2 regions of the Streptococcus zhangguiae genome follow, and region 2 is predicted to be linked to the other one. Evidence: predicted binding sites of a transcription regulator. Region 2 holds the regulator's gene; the other holds the start of a gene.
What was found. The regulator CtsR, encoded in region 2, represses protease genes until heat stress. The targets are predictions, from matches to a motif close to TTGGTCAAAAAAGGTCAAANA.

Region 1 (11,363 bases), 650 kb from region 2:
TAATTAACCAAGGTCAAGAAATCTTTTGCAAGCTTGATAGGTTTGCTCTAGGAGCATGGTAATGGTCATAGGACCTACTCCACCAGGTACAGGAGTAATATAGCTTGCTAGCTCCTTAACTTCATCGTAGGCTACATCACCAATCAACTTACCATTCTCATCACGGTTCATACCGACATCAATAACGACAGCTCCTTGCTTAACAAAGTCCTTGGTCACAAAATGGCCACTGCCAATGGCTACGACCAAGATGTCTGCTTCACGTGCTACTTGCTCAAGATTTTCCGTTCGTGAATGGGCAATAGTTACGGTCGCATTCGCATCTAAGAGAAGTTGGGCCATGGGTTTTCCAACGATGTTACTCCGACCAATCATAACCGCCTTTTTACCTGCTGGATCGATTCCATATTCACGCAACAACTCCATAATTCCTGCAGGAGTTGAGGGAATCATAACAGGGTGTCCGCTCCAAAATTTCCCCATATTCATTGGATGGAAACCATCCACATCCTTACTTGGATCAATAGCCAGTAAGACAGCTTCTTCATCCATATGAGCAGGTAAAGGCAACTGAACCAAAATCCCGTGCCACTCTGCGGCCTGATTATAGTGAGCAATGACTGCCAACAGCTCCTCTTGTGTCGTTGATGCTTTCAAACGCACGACTTCACTGCGGAAACCAGCTGCTAGTGCTGAACGCTCTTTATTACGGACATAAACCTGACTGGCTGGATCATCACCTACCAAAATAACGACCAAGCCTGGCTCTATGCCTACTTGCTCTTTTAATGCTACTGTTTTCTCTGCCAATTGTTCCTGTAATTTAGCCGCCAAGGCTTTCCCGTCCATTCTTGTCATATTCATCTCCTTTTCATATGTTTTTCATTATATCAAAAATGTGCGTCCAACTCTAGCACTTTTTTGCTAGTAATTGTCATAGCCTTTAGCTATAAGTAAACACCGCTGAACACCAGTCCAGCGGCTGTCTTTATAATACTTTTGATAAGAAATTCTTCGTTCGTTCTTCCTTGGTTTCTTCGAAGATTTGCTTCGGAGTCCCATCTTCTACGACAACGCCACCATCCATAAAGATAACACGGTCAGCCACTTCTCTGGCAAAGCCCATTTCATGGGTGACAATCACCATGGTCATACCAGATTTTGCCAAATCTTGCATAACGCTTAAAACCTCTCCAACCATTTCGGGATCAAGGGCTGAAGTCGGTTCATCAAATAATAGGACATCTGGATCCATAGCTAGCCCACGTGCAATCGCAATCCGCTGCTGCTGACCGCCTGATAAACTCTGAGGGTAGGCATGAGCCTTATCCGGCAAGCCAACTTTTTCTAGCAAATCATAGGCAATTTTTTCAGCTTCACTCTTTGCTAATCCCTTGGTCTTCATCGGTGACAGGGTAATATTGTCTAACACCGACATATTAGGAAAAAGATTGAATTGTTGAAAGACCATGCCCATTTTTTCTCGCATCTTAAAAATATCATTTGACTTATCCGTAATGTCAACGCCTTCAAAGGTCACCGTTCCCTTGGTCGGTACCTCAAGCAAATTCATTGTTCGCAAGAAGGTTGATTTTCCACTACCGGACGGTCCAATGATCACAACAACCTGACCCTTCTCAATATCCAAATCAATCCCTTTTAGCACTTCATTCTTCCCAAATGATTTATGCAGATTTTTGATGGAAATAATTGTCTCACGCATGAGTTTGCCCTCCTTTGTTTAACTGTCTCTCAAATGCTTGAATGGCTAAGGTCAGCACGCTGGTCATGACAAGATAATAAGCTGCCGCAAACAAGAGAGGTGTCAGGGTCAAATAGGTCGTTGCCGCAACAGTTGTCGCACCATTCCACAATTCCATTACACCGATTGTTGACAAGAGGGAGCTATCTTTTAAAATGGTCACAAATTCATTCCCCAAAGCTGGTAAAATATTCTTAATAGCCTGTGGCATAATGACTGATTTCATAGCTTCAAAAGGACGAATTCCTAATGAATAAGCTGCTTCTAACTGTCCCTTTGGAACGGCATTGATACCAGCCCGTACCGTTTCCGACACATAGGCACCACTATTCATAGAAATAACAATAATCCCTGGCAACAAGCGTGACAAATCAACAGATAAAATTCCCAATTCAAAAGTCGGTGCCGTTATATTCATCACGGCAAAGGAAATCATGATTTGTACTACCATAGGGGTACCTCGAAAAATCCAGACATAGATATTGGCCAACCAGGCTAAGGGGCGGAATTTGCTACGCTGAGCAAAGGCCAGCAAAATTCCTAGGATACTCCCAAAAAATACAACCAAAGCTGCTATTAAGAGCGTAACAATCGCTCCATAGTTAAAATAATCCCAATACTTGGGAAGAAATGAAAAATCCATTTACGAACTCCTTTTCAAACTGGATGCTTCTTATTATACCATTTTTGAATAAAAATACAATAGTTTTGTTTAAATATTCAATTCACAAAAAAAGCACCGCAGTGCTTTTCATTCTTCATCAGAAATTAGTATAGTAATTCATAAATTTCCATTGCAATCAAGTCAATGCTGTCAAACGTATAGGTTTCACGCGCTTTTACATCACGAAGAGTAAAGACTGAACCATTTTCTTCATCGAAACTGTAAGCAACTTCCGCAACGACAACTCCGTCACGTTCAAAATTTCGTTTTAAGGTTCCACCGTCTGTTGCCATTGATTCTAAACGATTAATAATTCGCACTAAATGTGATTCCATATCACTTCTCCTATTTCTAAGTATCTTCGTTACAGGAGTATTCTACCATATTTTCAGTAAAAAGTCTTGCTTTATCCATTTTTCTTCTGTCTTTCCTCTCACTTCTTTCTCATTTTAGATAGCAGATTCTTGCAATTTAGCCAAATCTTGTTATAATAAACTTATATCTGACCTTTATTGACTATTGTTTTTTACAGCACGAAAGCCCATTTTCCTGCATTATCTTCAATATCTCTAAAGGCAGAATTTCTCACAGAAAAGAGGGATTGCCCATGCTTTGTCATAACTGCAATATCAATGATGCAACCATTCATCTTTATACAAATCTAAATGGAAAACAACAACAGGTGGATCTTTGCCACAATTGTTACCAAATCATGAAAACTGACCCCAATAATGCTATTTTAAAAGGACTAGGAGATCTAGCGAATCCAAATAGTATGGATCCCTTTAGCGAATTCTTCAATAATATCGGAGGGATCCCTGGACACACACCAGCTGGAAAGAGTCGCAACCAGACACCTCCAACACAAGCAGGCGGTGGCAATCGTGGCAATAATAGTGGACCAACTCCTCCTCCCCAACAACCAAAGGGCCTCTTAGAAGAATTTGGCATCAATGTCACTGAAATTGCTCGCCGTGGGGATATTGACCCTGTTATCGGTCGAGATGAAGAAATCAAACGTGTCATCGAAATTCTTAACCGTAGGACCAAGAATAATCCTGTTCTAATCGGAGAACCTGGGGTCGGAAAAACAGCTGTTGTTGAAGGTCTAGCTCAAAAAATCGTGGACGGAGATGTCCCACAAAAACTTCAAGGACGAGAAGTCATTCGACTCGATGTGGTTAGCCTTGTTCAAGGAACGGGTATCCGTGGGCAATTTGAAGAACGCATGCAAAAGCTCATGGAAGAAATCCGCAACCGCAAGGAAATCATTCTCTTTATCGATGAAATCCATGAAATTGTCGGTGCTGGTTCTGCCGGTGACGGTAACATGGACGCAGGAAATATCCTAAAACCTGCCCTTGCTCGTGGGGAAATGCAGCTAGTCGGTGCGACAACGCTCAACGAATACCGAATTATCGAAAAAGATGCCGCTTTGGAACGTCGTATGCAACCCGTTAAAGTGGATGAGCCAAGTGTGGACGAGACCATTACCATTCTAAAAGGGATTCAAAGCAAGTACCAAGACTATCATCATGTTAAATACACCGATGAAGCTATTGAAGCGGCTGCCATTTTGTCCAACCGCTACATTCAAGACCGCTTCTTGCCTGATAAGGCTATTGACTTACTAGATGAGGCAGGTTCAAAGATGAACTTGACGCTGAATTTCGTTGATCCAAAAGAAATTGATCAGCGCTTGATTGATGCTGAAAATCGCAAGGCTCAGGCCACCCGTGATGAAGATTTTGAAAAAGCAGCCTACTACCGCGATCAGATTGCCAAATACAAGGAAATGCAAAAAGCGACAATCAGCGAGGAAGATATCCCTGTGATTACCGAAAAAGAAATCGAAGCGATCATTGAGCAAAAAACCAATATTCCAGTCGGTGATTTGAAAGAAAAAGAACAATCGCAATTAATCAATCTTGCAAGTGACCTCAAAGCACACGTTATTGGTCAAGACGATGCCGTTGATAAAATTGCCAAAGCTATTCGCCGCAATCGGGTAGGACTTGGTGCACCAAACCGTCCAATTGGAAGTTTCCTTTTCGTTGGACCCACAGGGGTCGGAAAAACTGAGCTATCCAAACAACTCGCCATCGAACTCTTTGGCTCTGCCGATAGTATGATTCGCTTTGACATGTCCGAATACATGGAAAAACACGCTGTCGCAAAATTAGTCGGAGCCCCTCCAGGCTATGTCGGCTATGAAGAAGCAGGACAATTAACCGAAAAAGTCCGTCGCAATCCTTACTCGCTTATTCTTCTTGATGAGATTGAAAAAGCCCACCCTGATGTCATGCACATGTTCCTTCAAGTCCTTGATGACGGTCGCTTGACAGATGGCCAAGGCCGCACGGTTAGCTTCAAAGATACTATTATCATTATGACCTCAAATGCCGGAACAGGCAAGGTAGAAGCAAATGTCGGCTTCGGTGCTACTATGGAAGGACGTACCCAGTCTGTTCTTGGTCAATTGAGCAATTTCTTTAGCCCAGAATTTATGAACCGCTTTGACGGTATTATTGAATTCCATGCCCTCAGCAAGGAAAATCTCCTTCATATCGTGGACCTCATGCTCCTTGATGTTAATAAACGCTTGGCAACAACTGGTCTGACACTCCATGTGACCGACAAGGTCAAGGAAAAATTGGTGGACTTAGGTTATGATCCAAAAATGGGAGCCCGTCCGCTTCGTAGAACCATTCAAGAACACATCGAAGATGCACTGACAGATTTCTATTTGGAACATCCAGAAGAAAAAGACTTGCGCGCTGTTCTAACTAGCAAGGGTGCTATTTCAATTAAAGCAAAATAAGGCTACTTTATCCGCTATTTATGCTATAATGAGAAAAAATCATCATAGAGGAAGACCAATGACACAGGCAACATTCGGAAAAAAAGAAACAGGGGTAACCTATCAGAATCGCTACGGCGTCTATGCCGTCATTCCTGATCCACAAAAAAAACATATCATTCTCGTGCAGGCTCCTAACGGTGCTTGGTTCCTACCAGGAGGAGAGATTGAAATAGGAGAAAATCACCTGAGTGCTCTTGCACGTGAACTAGTGGAAGAACTGGGATTTACAGCAGAGATTGGCGACTATTATGGGCAGGCAGACGAATACTTTTATTCACGCCACCGAGATACCCATTATTACAATCCTGCCTATATCTATGAAGTGACCAGCTACCAAGAAATTGGACAACCACTAGAAGATTTTAACCACCTCGCTTGGTTTGATATTGAGACAGCCATTGAAAAGCTCAAACGCGGTAGCCACAAATGGGGCATTGAACAATGGAAATTGGCTCATAAACTAGATTAAGGCTAGTCAAATCATCCTAAGAGTGCTATAATAAATGCAAAGAATGATTGGAGGTCACGCATGAAGATCATCAATACGACAAACAGTCAAGCACAACTCGTACAAAACCAGTTAGCAAATACCGATGCCTTTCTGGTGGAAACCTATTCTGCTGGGAATACGGATGTTATTTTTACCCAGGCGCCCCTTCACTACGAACTCTTGATTAGCAATAAATACCGTGCAATTCAAGCTCTTGAAATCGAACGCATCCGTGACTTCTTCCTCAAGCGCAAAATTGACACCACTATCATCAACCAAGCCGGTATCCAAACCATTCATACCGACCGTTTGATAGAAATGTCTATTCCAATTGTGAAATAAAACGAACCATATAACAACAAACACTATCTATTGGTTCCAAAAGGATAGCATTCCATTTTAAACAAAGAACTGACCTCTAACATACAGAGCTCAGTTCTTTTTATTATAGCTTCAAGCCAGATTTTTTCTCTACGAAAAAACACTAGCTGTGCTAGTGCAAAATGTAGACAAATACTATAAATAGCAAACAATTTAAACAGTAGAAGTAAAATGAGATTGTAATTTAACTCTTAGAAAAGCTTCTTTTAATGCTGTTTTTGGAAGCTTTTTTATCGAAAGAAGCAAAAAAAGATTGAAGAAAATAAGCAAAAATGGACTTTGTCTTCAATCTGAGAACTGATTTCCAGTTCTTTTTTTATAGTATATTCTCAAATGTGTCACGGACGTCTTGCGGCCAGACGCTTGATTGGACTTCACCGATGTGTTTTTTGCGGAGAAGGAACATGGCAAGGCGTGATTGGCCAATTCCTCCGCCGATTGAAAGTGGGAAGAGTCCATTTAAAAGTGCCTTATGCCATTCAAATTCCAGTCGATCTTCATCACCTGTAATAGCTACCTGGCGTTTGAGGGCTTCTTCATCCACCCGAATCCCCATAGACGATAATTCAAAGGCAGATTGCAGTTGCTCATTCCACACGAGGATGTCTCCGTTTAAGCCCTTGTAGCCATTTTCAGACGGCGTTGTCCAATCATCATAGTCAGGAGCCCGTCCATCATGCGGTTTTCCATCTGGTAATTCACCACCAATCCCAATGAGGAAAACAGCACCGTATTCTTTCGCGATTACATTTTCTCGTTCTTTAGGCGTCAAATCTGGATAACGCTCTGCCAATGCTTCCGAGTGAATAAAGGTAATCTGCTTAGGCAACACCGCTTCAATATCATAGCGAGCTTCAACAGCTAATTCAGTCAACCGAATGGCCTTGTAAATCAGCTCAACGGTTTCTTTCAAGTAAGCTAGGTTGCGCCTACCGTTTGGAATGACTTTCTCCCAGTCCCACTGGTCTACATAAACCGAGTGAATCGGGTCAAGTGAATCTTCATCTGGACGAAGGGCTTTCATATGGACAAAAAGACCCTCCCCCTCATTAAAGCCAAACCGTGCAAGAGTGTGACGTTTCCATTTCGCCAAAGAATGGACGACCTCATAGGTCGCATCAGGAATCAACTTGACATGGACAGTCACCGCATTTTCAACCCCTGACAAATTGTCCTGCATCCCATCACCGACACGACTCAAAATCGGTCCTTGCACTTCCACAATTTCTAACTTGTCCTTGAGATATTGGGTAAAGGTATTTTTGACAAAGGAAATTTCTTCTTGCTGGTGGATAAAACTCTTCTTCATACTCCATAACCTCCAAAAACTATATTCTTATTATAGACTTTTTAGGGAAGATGTAAAGTAAAATATTAAATTTTCTGATAATTTTGTTACAGCTTGCTAAGTCACTCCTTTAGCAAGCTTTCGAGGGCCTTCCGGCATTCTGGTGTGGCTAGGCGTGGTCCTCTTACTGCTTTAACTCCCAAATCCTTCATCAGCAACAGGGGAAATTCACTATCAGACAGCTCTCGAAGCAGTTCTAGCTTCATATAAACCTGATTTCCCTCAGTGAGATGAGCCTTGCTTACCCGACAGAGATAGCGAATCGCTTGAATCGGTTTTGTCATATAGATACAAACGATATCCTTTGGCTTAATGTTCGGTTTTTGAGTCCATAAAATCTGTCCCTCATTCCGCAATTCCGTATCAATATCATAAAGTGCGGGATTGGCAGGAAGAATCCAATAGCAAGTCTCCGTTAGGGACTGTGCACTTTTCGGTGCAACCAACTGGCGACTCTTTTCCACCAAGGCAAACAAGTCCTCATCTGATAAGCTATCGTCTAAACTGATTGAAATCCAGCTTTTTTTGGACATGTGATAGGCAGGATAAATCCCCCCTCTTCCTACTATATTCTCTATCTGATCTGCTTCTACTTTGACATTGATGATGTCAATTTTTCCTTCTTTATCTGTTCTCTTCAAGACTGTCCACGGCACTTGGGTCATCAAGCCATACCATTTTTGATTCCCAGCATGCCGTAGGGTAGCAATGTCTGGCGCTTTGCTAAAAGGATAATCTGGCTCTTCTTGGAATCGTTTCTGAATATGCCTTATAAGGCGATTACCTTGAGGAGATTGAAAGGGCTCTTCTTCTGCACATTGTTGGACGATTTCATGAAGAATCGCAGCGTAGTTTTCTCGTACTTCACCGACAAATGCTCCAACCGCACGTTGAATGCGAAAGGCATGGTATTCCTCATCCATATCTACATCCCAGACCTGCGCCATAGCTTGATCAGGGACTTTTACCCGTACTCGCGCTTCAAAATGCCCATTCATAAAAGGCTGATGAACTGCCCACCAACCATCTGTTTCTTGAAAACCGTAGGCAACTAAACGCTCTTTCTGCCAGATTTGATTCTTGAAAAAAGTATCTTCAAACAGCATCTTGCTCTCCTTTCTTTCTAAGACTATCGTGAATTGAATAAATTTTAGGACATCGTTATACTCTATAAAAATCAAAATCTGACTAGGCAACGAAATCGTAGCTAGAACTGAAGTTCAGCAAGGTGAGTTAACGACGTCAGATTTTAATTTTTGACGAGTATAAGTCGCTTTGCTTCAATAGTCCAGTAGACTGTTGAAGGTTGGAAATAGGGATTATGGAGTAATCCTCAATTAATGCCAGTTCCATCTGCAACTCCTTGCCTTGTCCTATTCCTTCATAAGATACGAGGGCGTATAAAGCACAAAGTGAAAATAGGAAGTCTGACGAAGAGCCAAAGGAGAGTTTGCTCTGCAAACTCCTATCACTCACCTCCAAAGGTATACTATACCTTTGGAGCTAGGAAGACTTATCCCTAAAGGGAGCCTCAGCTGTAACCAGCTAAAGCTGGACATCTGCGTCTCTTTTTTACACAGCTCTTAGTCCGTGTTCAGTTCTCAATCCACTATATTTTTGGACTTATTTCTGCTAGAGTCATCATTAAAGAAGTGACTGTGGGAACTCAAACCAAGAAGGAACAACGAGGAACATCGGTTTTTGTAATCTTTCGATTAGCCCCTGTCAGTCCTGTAAAAAAGAGTGCGGAAGCGTTCAATCGACATTCCCCACTCTTTTCTCAAAATAGCCTTAATGAGCTGTATCATCCTTTTCTTTTTCTTCACCATTTTCCATGGCTTTTTTAAAGGAGGAAATCATTTTACCAATGGATTCGCCCAGCTCTGGTAAGCGTTTTGGTCCAAAAATCAAGAGGGCACCCAAGACCAAGATAATCATTCCCGGCGCACCAATATCACGTAAGATTCCCATAATAGGTTCTCCTTTTTTCTTTTTTTCGATAGAGCCATTTACTGATACCAACACTTACTTCATAGATGAGGATAAGGGGAACCGTCATGGCTAAATCACTTGTAAAATCAGCTGGCGTGATGACCACTGCAATCACGAGCAAGGTAAAGTAGGCATGTCTTCTATATTGTACCAAAAATCGTGGACTAAGGATACCAAGGGAGGTCAAAAATGCCACTAAAACAGGTATTTCAAACAAAACAGCCATCGGGATTGTCGTATGCAATAAGAAAGCCAGATAATTTTGTGCTGTTAATTGCGTATCAAAGAGCCCATCTCCGAATGACAAAAGAACCTGTAAGAGAGCTGGACTAACCAGATAAAACCCAAATAGTAAGCCCAAGGCAAAGCAGCAAAAGACTGCTGGAATATACCAGAAAATACTTCTGGCTTCTCCTTTATCAAGCGCTGGAACTACAAAAGCCCAAACTTGATAGGTCAAAAACGGCAAGGTCAGCGTAAAGGCTAGGAGGCTGGCTATATTGATATAAATCCATAATATATCGTTAGGACCCAAGACAATCAATTTCTGAGAAAATCCCTGAGTCAAAAACTGGTAAATACTTCTCGAAAAATAGAGACTGATCAAAAAACTAACGAAGAAAAAGGATAGGGTCCAAATAAAACGGCTCCGAAATTCGGTCAAATGCTCGACAACGGTTAGTTCTTGTTTAGTGTGCATGATGTTCTCGATTCTTCCACGTTAAGCAAGCAATCAAGAGGATGAGAAAGACCTGTGGTAGCAGAATTTCTAGACTTGGATACAGACCAATCATATCTATTGTTGGAATCCCTCTCACTACATGACTCGGCAGGATATTGGTCAATTGTAAGGCATGGATACTAACTCCCAACATCTTAAAGGCAAGGGCATAAATCAGCCAAGTCAGATAGAAAAATACCTTATGTGGCTTGATTTTGCTCGTTGTTTTCAGCATGACAACAGCTAAGAGTAAAAGGACTAAAAAGGCTAGACTAATTCCTAATAGAAAGTCATTGAGGCTAATCTTTGGTAGGATACCTGCATAAAAGAGAATGGTTTCTGCCCCCTCACGAAAGACCGCTAGAAAACTCAAGGCAAACATTGAAAGGAAACTACCGCTTGCCGTCACCACCCGCATCCGCTGCTCCATATAGGCATTCCACTTCTTGACAGAAGATTTACTGTGGAGCCAAATACCAATGACAACCATCATCACAACCGCAACAATCCCCACCAAGCCCTCAATGATTTCACGATTGGCACCAGAGGAGAGCCTTGGGAAAAATTGGTGCAAGGCAATAGCCAACAAGGCACTAGCTAATAAACCAACGACAGCTCCGCCATAAACCCAAAGCAAGCCTTTTTTCTGCTTGCTAGCTTTTAGAGTAGATACTAAAGCCATCACAATGAGAAGAGCCTCAACTCCCTCCCGTAGAAGGATTAGCATCGCATCGAAGACATTGTAGCTGGCTGAGGGATCGATGCTTGCCAAATCAGCAATTAACTGGGCTAGTTTTTCTTGATAAGCCTCTTCGTCACCGCGTACCATGATAACGGGCGACTCACTCTCGACACGAGTGTAGAGACTTGGATTCCGTGTACTAACATCTCCTTCAATGGTCGGCCAAATGGTGATAAATTCCTTCATCAGAGAAGCCCCTTTGGTCTTATCACCCGCTTCAAAAGCAGTTTGTGCTTGCTTGAGCAGATCAATCCCATCTGTTAAGGTTACATCCGTTGCAGCTGTAGCTACCTCTTGACCAGCTACAAAGGCTTGAATAGCATTTTTTAAATCATCAAATGATGTTTGAATACTGCCATAGTCTACAGGTTCTGTTTCAATACTACTGCGTAAGAAAGAA
Region 2 (11,363 bases):
ATCCTAAATATTTTTCATAATCTCCTTAAAACACTAGCAAATCCGCTAGTGTTTTTGCTATACTGAAACTATGAATGATATCAAAAAGATCCAAGAAATGGAAGAAATCTTAAACCAAGCAGAAACAGTATTGACAAATGTGGAGCAGTCTTTAGAGATATTTGAGCAGTTTCAACCTAGCTTAGCTAGCTTATTTGCCTATTATGAAAGCAAGGAATGGATGCGTCACTATCAAATGGATGAGGCAGAACAACTCCCAAAAGATATGGCGCGTGGTGTATTGTCAGAAGATGCTGTCTATAATACCATAGCTCGTCATCGTGAGCTGATGAAGAAGATGAAAGAGCTAGGAAATAAAGATCATTCCTCTATATAGAGAAAAGGGAAAATCTCTATCTTAGGACAGATGTGTTTCAACCTTGCTTAGTTTATGCTATATTCAAACTTAAAATTTTTCATAATCTCCTGTACCAGTCTATCCGCTGGTTTTTTGTACTACAGATATGGTTTGCGATGCTTAATCAACAAATTTATAGTGAATTGAATAAAGGTTAGGACATCGTTAAGTCGCTTTTACTCGTCAAAAATCAAAGTCTGACGTCGTTAACTCACCTTGCTTCAACAGTCCTGAGGACTGTTGAAGGTTGGAAATAAGGATTATGCAATGATCCTCAGCTACCATTAGTCCGAACTAGTGGTTCAAAGGGGCGAGCTGTGCTCGTTCTATTTCCAGCCTTCCACAATTCTCAATTGCAAGGGGCGAGCTGCACTCGTTCTATTTCCAGCCTTCCACAATTCTCAGTTGTGGAAGCTAGTCAGATTTTGATTTTTATAGAGTATTGATGAACGTCAGTTCTATCTGCAACTTCTTACCTTGTCCTATTCCTTTCTCAATCCACCATAGTATCTTTGATTGAAATGTTAGTGGTATTCTTATTGTTCCTGTTCTGTTATTCTTGCCTGTTCTAAATGTCAGCAGAAAAAAAGAAATAAAGTAGATGAGGGGATTATTTTGGTTGATACGGAGCTTGTTCGTGAGCACGAACGTTCTAAGATTATCAATAAAACTGTTAAGCTACCAAGCTGGCTTGTTGAACTAGGAAAAGAAAACAAGGTCAATTTTAGTCAGCTATTGCAAAAAGCAATCCGGAAGGAATTGTAGGTATAGCGGTGAAATTCTCCTGAGTATCACAGAAGGATTTTTTGCCCCATTTGCTCACTAACTTTGTTAAGTTTAACCGAATAAGAAAATCAAAAAAGCCCGATTTTACGGGCTTTTCACTTGGTTAAATCCTGCTAAATCAGGTACTAAAAGGCGGTAGACGGATTTGAACCGACGATCAAGCTTTTGCAGAGCCGTGCCTTACCACTTGGCTATACCGCCATAACAAATAATATTCTACCGAAAAAAAGACGATTGGTCAAGTGGGAAATGGTCTATATTTGCATTTATTCTCATTAGAAGCAACAAATCCCTTGCCAAATTACTAGAAATTTGGTAAGATAATAGAGTTGCAAAAAGCAATAAATACTCATCTCAAATCCATTGTGGGCCTGTTGCCGTAAGGTTGGACTGCAAGTTGACGTTTGAGAGAGGAGAATAAACAAAAAGGAGACATTACTCATGGCAGTAATTTCAATGAAACAACTTCTTGAGGCTGGTGTTCACTTTGGTCACCAAACTCGTCGCTGGAACCCTAAGATGGCAAAATACATCTTTACAGAGCGTAACGGTATCCACGTTATCGACCTTCAACAAACTGTAAAATTAGCTGATCAAGCATACGATTTTATCCGTGATGCAGCAGCAAACGATGCAGTTATCTTGTTCGTTGGTACGAAAAAACAAGCTGCAGAAGCAGTGAAAGACGAAGCTATCCGTTCTGGTCAATACTTCATCAACCACCGTTGGTTGGGTGGAACTCTTACAAACTGGGGAACAATTCAAAAACGTATCGCTCGTTTGAAAGAAATCAACCGTATGGAAGAAGAAGGAACATTTGACGTTCTTCCTAAGAAAGAAGTAGCATTGTTGAATAAACAACGTGCTCGTCTTGAAAAATTCTTGGGTGGTATTGCAGATATGCCACGTATTCCAGATGTTATGTTCGTTGTTGACCCGCATAAAGAGCAAATCGCTGTTAAAGAAGCGAAAAAATTGGGTATCCCAGTTGTTGCGATGGTTGACACAAACACTGACCCAGATGATATCGATGTTATCATCCCAGCAAACGATGATGCAATCCGCGCTGTTAAATTGATCACTGCGAAAATGGCTGATGCAATTATCGAAGGTCGTCAAGGTGAAGATAGCGTTGAATCAGTAGAAGCAGAATTGGCAGCTACTGAAACCGAAGCAACATCTATCGAAGAAATCGTTGAAGTTGTAGAAGGCGACAACAATTAATAAATCGTAAAACATCCTAAGGGGCGGGGCTCAGCCCTCCCCTTTTTTCTAAATATAATAAACTAAAATAGGAGATCGAATAATGGCAGAAATTACAGCTAAGCTTGTAAAAGAATTGCGTGAAAAATCTGGTGCTGGTGTCATGGACGCGAAGAAAGCCCTTGTTGAAGTAGATGGTGACATCGAAAAAGCAATTGAGTTGCTTCGTGAAAAGGGAATGGCAAAAGCAGCTAAGAAAGCTGATCGTGTAGCAGCAGAAGGTTTGACTGGTGTTTACGTAGATGGAAATGTAGCAGCAGTTGTTGAGGTCAACGCTGAAACTGACTTCGTTGCGAAAAATGCTCAATTCGTTGAATTGGTAAACGAAACAGCTAAAGTAATCGCAGAAGGCAAACCAGCTAACAACGAAGAAGCACTTGCACTTACAATGCCTTCAGGTGAAACGCTTGAAGCAGCTTACGTAAATGCAACTGCGACAATCGGAGAAAAAATCTCATTCCGTCGTTTTGCCTTGATTGAAAAAACAGATGCGCAAGCATTTGGTGCGTACCAACACAATGGTGGGCGCATCGGAGTTATCTCTGTCATCGAAGGTGGCGATGAAACACTTGCAAAACAAGTATCAATGCACATCGCTGCGATGAAACCAACTGTTCTTTCATACAAAGAATTGGATGAGCAATTCGTGAAAGATGAATTGGCACAATTGAACCACAAAATTGAACAAGACAATGAAAGCCGTGCAATGGTTGGTAAACCAGCCCTTCCATTCTTGAAATATGGATCAAAAGCACAATTGTCTGACGATGTAATTGCTCAAGCAGAAGAAGACATCAAAGCAGAACTTGCTGCTGAAGGCAAACCAGAAAAAATCTGGGATAAAATCCTTCCAGGTAAAATGGATCGCTTTATGCTTGACAATACAAAAGTTGACCAAGCATACACACTCCTTGCACAAGTTTACATCATGGATGATAGCAAGACAGTTGAAGCCTACCTTGACTCAGTAAACGCTAGCGTTGTAACATTTGCTCGTTTCGAAGTGGGTGAAGGAATTGAAAAAGCAGCGAACGACTTTGAATCAGAAGTTGCTGCTACAATGGCTGCGGCTCTTGGTAAATAAGGATAGATAAAAAGGGAAACGAATGTTTTTCCCTTTTTTAGTGTTTATCGTAGGATATAAGTATCCCAATGTTCATCTGTGACATCTGTAAAGAGTGATTTAAGTGTCATTGCACAGGGATCCACATCATCTGCTTCAAAGGTAATGGAGCTATATTGCTGAAAGAGGTAGGGAATCAGTTGATTGAGAAAGGGTTGGAGGCAGTCTGTGCTTTTTCCCCAAAGATAGGCAATTTCATTTCCGTCAAGAAAAGCGAGACAAGTGATATCGTCTTTTTCAATGTGATAGTAAACAGTGGAAGGAAGTTCCTTGAAAAACTCGTCTTTCTCTCCTGTAAATGGACTGATTGCCTTATGCCTTTCCTGATAATGATTCAGCAATAGATTGCAACAACGATAATAGATGTTTTCCGTTTGTTCTGCCATTTGAAATTGAATGGGGGCAGGATTTCCAAGGTAATCTTGCACACTAACTTCCATTTCATAGCATTTCCGCAAGCATGTAAAACCTCCTGCCTCTAAAAAAGCGATGAGGGTCTGGTCTGCAGAATCAAGCATGACCTGCAAAGGGCGCTTGGTATGCTGGAGAATGGCTTGGAAAAGTGAAGGAGCAAGGCTTATATCGTACTGCTTCAACTGAAAATTTAGATAAATATTTTGGTTGTGATACGGATTTTCCTTGAAATGGATTGTGCCAATCGATTGATTTTTGTGGTAGAGGGTTACAGAATCGGTCTGAAACTGGAATTGTAAAGCTGTCATATTAGCCTGCTAAAAAGTGATGGATTTCTTCTTCCGTCATGGAACTGTCACAGCGAACCTGAACACCTGTTGCACCTGAATATAAGAGGGCTGGAACCGTAACGGCTTGGTAGCGCTGACGAAGTTCTTGGAGTTGTGGGTCAGGATTAGAGCTGTCGATAAAATAGACGGTTAATCCAGCAGCTTGTGCAACGCTATGGAGTTTTGGTACAAAGCGTTGGCAATAAGGGCAGGTCGCACGCCCCAAAAAGAGAATGGCTTGTTCTTCCTGCGTGAGTAAACGTTCAGCTTCTTCGATAGAAATTGCTGTAAAATCTTGTACGAGTTCTTGAAATGAATTGGTAAACATCATAACTCCTTTCTATACCTTAGTATAGGAAAAATGAGGAAGAAAGGCAAGAGATAAAGAAGTACAGTTCAATCTGTTAGCAAAAAAAGGGAAGCGATGCTCCCTAAGATGTTGCAATCTACATCCCTTGAACAAACAGAACAGCGTGGCTTTTGCTTTTCAAAGTTTGTGATTTACGATATAATAGTCAAAGATAGTCAGAGAAAGAGGTGGATTCTATGGCGATGAAAAATACATCTGATTATATTGAAGAGCATATCAAGGCGATTTTAGAACAGGTAAGTGTAGCAGAGTTGCGTAGGAGTGAATTGGCCAGTCGGTTTGAAGTCGTACCAAGTCAGATTAATTATGTGATTAAGACACGGTTTACGGCTAGTCGTGGCTATATCGTCGAAAGTAAGCGTGGTGGCGGTGGCTACATCCGCATTGGTCGTGTCACCTTCTCAGACAAGCATGAGTTAGTGCGCGATTTACTACATAATATGGGGAAAGAAGTATCTGGGACCGTTTTTGCGGACATTTTACAGCTCTTATTTGATGAGCAGTTGATGACGGAGCGAGAAGGCAATCTCTTGTTGTCAATTGGTAGTGATGAAGTGCTAGGAACAGATGCAGCTGCTATTCGTGCAAGGATGCTACGACAACTATTACGACGATTGGATAGGAAAGAGGATTAGGATGAGATTTTCAAAAGGATTACAACGCGCCTATGAGGATGCACAGTTCATTGGACAACGCTACATGTGTAACTATTTAGAAACCTGGCATTTATTATTGGCTTTTGTCATCAATCCAGATACAATTGCGGGAGCTGTTTTGGCAGAATACCCAGCGGATATTGCAGATTATGAGCAGGCGACTCGCTTGGTAACAGAGCGTAGCTATCGTGAAGAATTAGAAGATTTTACGGTATTGCAAACCTCAAAGCGTTTGGATGAGGTAGCGCGGTTTGCTAAAAAGATTGCGGAAGTTGTAAAGGCTAAGCAAGTGGGAACAGAGCATATCTTTCTAGCAATGTTGCTTGATAAACGGTCAGTTGCTTCACAAATTTTGGATAAGGCCGGTTTTCATTTTGAAGATTCGGAGAATAAGGTTCGCTTTATTGACTTACGGAAGAATTTGGAAGCTAAGGCTGGATTTTCAAAGGAAGATTTAAAAGCCATTCGTAGTATGATGAAAAGTGGTCGTGCTAATCGTCCAACTATGGCCAATATGATGGGCATGCCGCCAGCACCGCAGACGGGTGGTTTAGAAGACTATACACGAGATTTGACTTCCTTAGCTCGTGCAGGACAGATCGAGCCAGTAATTGGTCGGGAGTCAGAAATTTCTCGAATGATTCAGGTTCTATCTCGTAAGACCAAGAATAATCCTGTCTTAGTAGGAGATGCAGGTGTTGGGAAAACAGCCTTGGCATTGGGGTTGGCACAGCGAGTGGCAGATGGAGCAGTGCCAGCTAGTCTAAGTAAGATGCGGGTCTTGGAATTGGACTTGATGAATGTCATTGCAGGAACGCGGTTTCGTGGCGATTTTGAGGAGCGGATGAACAATATCATCAACGATATTGAAGAAGATGGGAATGTTATCCTCTTTATTGATGAGCTACATACGATTATGGGGTCAGGTAGCGGAATTGATTCGACCTTAGATGCAGCCAATATCCTAAAACCAGCTCTTGCACGGGGAACCTTGCGAACAGTTGGTGCAACGACCCAAGATGAATACCAAAAGCATATTGAAAAAGATGCAGCCCTGTCTCGTCGATTTGCGAAGGTGACAGTAGATGAACCAAGTGTGGCAGATAGTATTGCTATTTTACAAGGTTTAAAACAGGCTTATGAACGCCACCATAACATTCAGATTACAGAGGAAGCTGTTCGTACGGCTGTGCTGTTTGCTAAACGGTATCTGACCAGCAAAAATTTGCCAGACTCAGCGATTGATTTACTTGATGAAGCAAGTGCAACGGTGCAAAATCAGCAAAAAGTTAGTGGCAAACAGTCTGAATTGTCTGCGGCTGATCAGGCATTGATGGATGGAAAACACAAGACAGTCAGTCAACTGTTAGTTAAGGAATTGGAGGAAGAAAACCGAGAAATACTGGGAGATGCCCAAGTGACAGAAGAAGATGTCTTGTTAACCCTTAGTCGCTTATCTGGTATTCCAGTTGCAAAGTTGAGCCAGACAGATGTGAAAAAATATTTGAATTTAGAAGCTGAATTGCACAAGCGTGTGATTGGCCAAGATGCTGCTATTTCTGCAGTTAGTCGGGCGATTCGACGCAATCAATCTGGTATTCGGACAGGCAAGCGCCCTATTGGTTCCTTTATGTTCTTAGGACCTACGGGGGTCGGAAAAACAGAGTTGGCAAAGGCTTTGGCTGAAGTATTATTCGACGACGAATCGGCTCTCATTCGTTTTGATATGAGTGAGTATATGGAAAAATTTGCGGCTAGTCGCTTAAATGGTGCTCCTCCTGGTTATGTTGGCTATGAAGAAGGCGGTGAGCTAACCGAAAAAGTCCGCAACAAACCTTATGCCGTTCTGTTATTTGATGAGGTTGAAAAAGCACATCCAGACACCTTTAATCTTTTGCTGCAGGTATTAGATGATGGTGTCTTGACAGATAGTAAGGGACGAAAGGTTGATTTTTCGAATACCCTCATCATTATGACATCTAACCTTGGGGCAACAGCTTTGCGTGATGATAAGACAGTTGGTTTTGGTGCACTTGATTTGTCTCAGAGTCAAGAGCACGTTGAAAAACGTATTTTTGAAGAGTTGAAAAAAGCGTACCGACCAGAATTTATCAACCGAATTGATGAGAAGATTGTCTTCCATAGTCTGAGTGATCACGATATGCAAGAAGTGGTGAAAGTGATGATTCGGCCCCTTCAAGCAGTTATGGATGAAAAAGGTATTCAGTTCAAGATACAGCCTTCTGCATTGAAATTACTAGCAAAAGAAGGTTATGATAGAGAAATGGGCGCGCGACCACTCCGTCGTGTTATCCAAAAGAAAGTCGAAGATCCATTAGCAGAAATGCTGCTACGTGGGGAATTACAGAGTGGCAGTACACTAAAAATTGGTGTAAAAGCTGGCGAATTAAAATTCGATAGTAGTCGATAAGACAACATAAGCGGTTGGGTTCTTTAATCCCAATCGCTTATTTTTATGCTGATACAGTAGTTGTAGGCCTTGTCAAAGGCAGATTTTATTGTGTTATTTTATTTTATAAAATCTGATGTAGAAGGTAGACTTATTGTCTAGTGAGATCCACTCTTGCTGAAAAATACCTATCTAGCTTCTAAGTGACGTCTTTCTCTATTGAAAACCTGTCGATTGACTACTAAGTCAGTCGTTTTTCAGTAACATTATTTGAAACTAGCTTTTAGGGAGTTCATCTTTTCATGAAACGTTCAGGACTAATTGCTAGTGAGGCTTTTTCTTATCAAAAATCTCTTTTCTCGCTTTCAAGTCTTGTGTTTTCTGATGAAAAAAGGCTTCCGCACGGTTTAGTGAGGGGGTCTCACGTAAAAAACAGCTTGTCTAGGTTTCAAGTAGGAGTTATTCACAACATATAGTGAATTGAATAAAGGTTAGGTCATCGTTCAGTCGCTTTGCTTCAACAGTCCAGCGGACTGTTGAAGGTTGGAAATAGGGATTATGAAATAATCCTCTGCTAACATTAGTCCAGTGGACTGTTGAAGGTTGGAAATAGGGCTTATGGAGTAATCCTCAATTAACGCCAGTTCTATCTATAGCTTCTTGCCTTCTCAATCCACTATACTATTTAGGAACAGCTCTTAGGCAGTCTATCTTGTAATCAATAATTATATCATCTTATTTTTAGAGAATAAATGAAAAGCTGGACGTGAGTCCAGCGCAGCTTGAAGAAAAAGTCTTTTTATTGCCACCATCCTCATGTGCTTTCGGACATCAGCGACTTCCTTCGGAGTAAAATAATCCAGTGGATTATTTTAGCCCGAGCCCAGAAACAAAGGAGCGAGGATAATCGATTTAAACGAAATCACGACTTCTGTCTCACTCCCACTTTTAGCACAGATGAGGTGCGGTATTGTGCTCGCTACGCTCGCAAATTTTCTAACCTTAAAACTACAGAAAATGAAATATCATTGTAATGTTTTTCTGAATTGTGAGGTTTGTCTACATTCTGAAGCTGGACGTGAGTCCAGCGGTAATCCAAAACCTAGAAATAAGAAGAAGTTGCTTTCTGCGAATCAAGCCTTCTGTCTGTTATTTTATTTTTTATAGGCTTCACGTGCTTGGTTAAAGAGTGCTTCAACTTCTGCAACAGTTTCGGCACGGGCAACTGTTCCACGGATTTTAGCGGCACCAGCTGTTCCGCGTAGATAATGAGGAGCTAATCCACGGAATTCACGGACAGCAATGCTCTCTCCCTTGAGGTTGACCAAGCGAGTAAGGTGTTCAAAGGCAATCTTGAGCTTATCTTCAAAACTCAAATCGGGCAAGATTTCCCCTGTTTCGAGATAATGATTGATTTGCTCGAAGATGTAAGGATTTCCCATAGCAGTTCGTCCGACCATAACAGCATCCGCACCAACTTCTTCAATCCGTTGGCGAGCATCTTGGACAGCCCGAATATCTCCATTTGCGATGAATGGGATTTTAGTGAGGGCCTTTGCGACATTGCTGAGCGTTTCAAGGTCAACGGTTCCAGTATACATTTGTTCCCGAGTGCGACCGTGCATGGCAAGAGCAGCCACTCCAGCACTTTCTGCAGCGAGGGCATTTTCAATAGCTAGGCCAGGATCAGCCCAACCAGTCCGCATTTTGACGGTTAAGGGAATGTCAAGGACAGAGGTTACTTGCTTGATAATATGGTAAATTTTATCAGGGTCTTTGAGCCATTTAGCACCTGCTTCATTTTTGATGACCTTGTTCACGGGGCAGCCCATATTGATGTCGACAATGTTGGCCTTGGTATTTTTTTGGATAAATTCCGCAGCGCGTGATAATCCGTCAGCATCTCCACCGAAGAGTTGGATAGACATTGGAGCTTCGTTTTCTTCGATGTGCAACATATGCAGGGTCTTTTCGTTATTATAAAGCAGTCCTTTTTCAGAAATCATTTCCATGACAACCAGTCCTGCCCCCATTTCTTTTGCAATGGTACGAAAGGCGGAATTGGTAACACCAGCCATGGGAGCTAGGACTGTACGATTGGGGATTTCGACATTTCCAATCATAAAAGGGGTGTTGAGATTAGTCATTGATGAGTTCCTCCAAGTCATGTTCGTCAAATTGGTAATGGGTCTGGCAGAATTGACAGGTAATGGCTGCTCCCTTGTCTTCTTCTTTCATTTCTATTAAATCTGTTTTTGGGAGGCTAGCAAGAGCCTGTAAGAAGCGTTCTTTTGAGCAATCACAGCTAAAGCTGAGTGTGTCTTCGGATAAGCGTTTAAAAGGTTGCTCACCGTAAATAGCTTCCAGCAGAGCCTCGATATGATTGTCAGACTCAAGCAGGCTAGAAATAGCAGGCATATTCTGAAGCCGTTGTTCAAATTGTGCAATTTCTACTTCTGTGGCATCTGGTAGAACTTGAACCAGAAAACCACCTGCCACCTTGACCTTGTCTTCTTCATCAAGTAAGACATTGAGTCCAACTGCGGATGCTGTTTGTTGACTTTCAGCCAAGAAGTAGGCAAAATCTTCACCAATTTCTCCTGAAATTAGCGGTGTCATCGAGTGGTAGGGATGTCCCATACCATAGTCGGTAATCACTAAAAATTGTCCTTGACCAACAAGAGGTCCTACGATGACTTCGCCCGTCGCTGTCTTTTTCAAGTCAATGTCTGGGTTTTGAATATAGCCCTTAACATGACCATTTGTATCTGCCACGCTGATAATGGCGCCAAGAGAGCTGTTTCCAAGGATTTTAAGAGTCATTTTGGTGTTGCCCTTTTCATTTGCAGCCAGCATCTGATTGGCAATCAAGGTACGCCCCAAGGCGACAGTTGACGAAGCCATGGTATCATGTTTTTCTTGAGCAGTTTGAACCGTTTCTGTGCTATCTAATACAAAGGCACGAAAGTGCCCATTTTCTGAAATTGTTTTAATCATTTTGTCCATAAGAATTATTATAGCATAAGAGCGACAAAATGCCAGTCAGTGGGGTTTAGGAGAATATGAAAAAGACTGAAAACTACTTCAGTCTTATGAAATTATCTCAGGAAATAATTTTGCGATAATCTTGGGTGTTAGTTCTTGTCCTGGTCCTTGGTAGCAATAGGTGTGCATATACATGGACGGATTGAAATTGAGTTCGATACAGGTACAATTAGGATCGTCTTTAGTGGAAGGGAGGGATGAATCTGGAATAATCAAGTCAACACCGCATGTCCAAGCTCCGATAGCTTTAGCCATATCAGCTGCTAGCTGTTTATAGCTCTCATCCATTTGATCCGTCACATCAATCGAGTCACCACCTGTTGAAATATTGGAGTTGCCCCGTAGTTCAGCCTTTTGACCAGCTTCTAAAACAGTATCTGGCTGATAGCCCTGCTGATTCAGCATGAGCTTTTCAATGTCTCCTAACTGAATGATTTCAAGTGGGGAACGGTGGTCACGCCCACGCAGCGGATCTTGGTTTTTGATGTCAACCAACTCTGCGATTGTATGGATGCCATCTCCTACCACATTTGCAGCAACACGTAGTAATACAGCCTCGCATTTTCCGTC

Region 1: the regulator CtsR is predicted to act here: its motif matches at 2,926-2,946, upstream of J5M87_RS02260 (ATP-dependent Clp protease ATP-binding subunit).

Annotation. Positions count from the first base shown of each region.
Region 1 is NZ_CP072115.1:422,895-434,257, reverse strand. Features, by position in the region: gene J5M87_RS02280 (bifunctional methylenetetrahydrofolate dehydrogenase/methenyltetrahydrofolate cyclohydrolase) at 4-858, opposite strand; gene J5M87_RS02275 (amino acid ABC transporter ATP-binding protein) at 989-1,723, opposite strand; gene J5M87_RS02270 (amino acid ABC transporter permease) at 1,716-2,405, opposite strand; gene J5M87_RS02265 (DUF1797 family protein) at 2,531-2,761, opposite strand; gene J5M87_RS02260 (ATP-dependent Clp protease ATP-binding subunit) at 3,034-5,247, shown strand; gene J5M87_RS02255 (NUDIX hydrolase) at 5,306-5,758, shown strand; gene J5M87_RS02250 (DUF1827 family protein) at 5,819-6,121, shown strand; gene asnA (aspartate--ammonia ligase) at 6,477-7,469, opposite strand; gene J5M87_RS02240 (MmcQ/YjbR family DNA-binding protein) at 7,571-8,614, opposite strand; gene J5M87_RS02235 (twin-arginine translocase TatA/TatE family subunit) at 9,300-9,479, opposite strand; gene tatC (twin-arginine translocase subunit TatC) at 9,463-10,200, opposite strand; gene J5M87_RS02225 (FTR1 family iron permease) at 10,190-11,363, opposite strand, start outside.
Region 2 is NZ_CP072115.1:1,867,995-1,879,357, reverse strand. Features, by position in the region: gene J5M87_RS08780 (DUF4298 domain-containing protein) at 98-376, shown strand; gene J5M87_RS08775 (hypothetical protein) at 1,013-1,162, shown strand; tRNA gene J5M87_RS08770 (tRNA-Cys) at 1,314-1,384, opposite strand; gene rpsB (30S ribosomal protein S2) at 1,625-2,407, shown strand; gene tsf (translation elongation factor Ts) at 2,490-3,530, shown strand; gene J5M87_RS08755 (GNAT family acetyltransferase) at 3,575-4,291, opposite strand; gene traF (conjugal transfer protein TraF) at 4,293-4,643, opposite strand; gene J5M87_RS08745 (CtsR family transcriptional regulator) at 4,859-5,317, shown strand; gene J5M87_RS08740 (ATP-dependent Clp protease ATP-binding subunit) at 5,319-7,769, shown strand; gene dusB (tRNA dihydrouridine synthase DusB) at 8,903-9,895, opposite strand; gene hslO (Hsp33 family molecular chaperone HslO) at 9,888-10,754, opposite strand; gene gshAB (bifunctional glutamate--cysteine ligase GshA/glutathione synthetase GshB) at 10,839-11,363, opposite strand, start outside.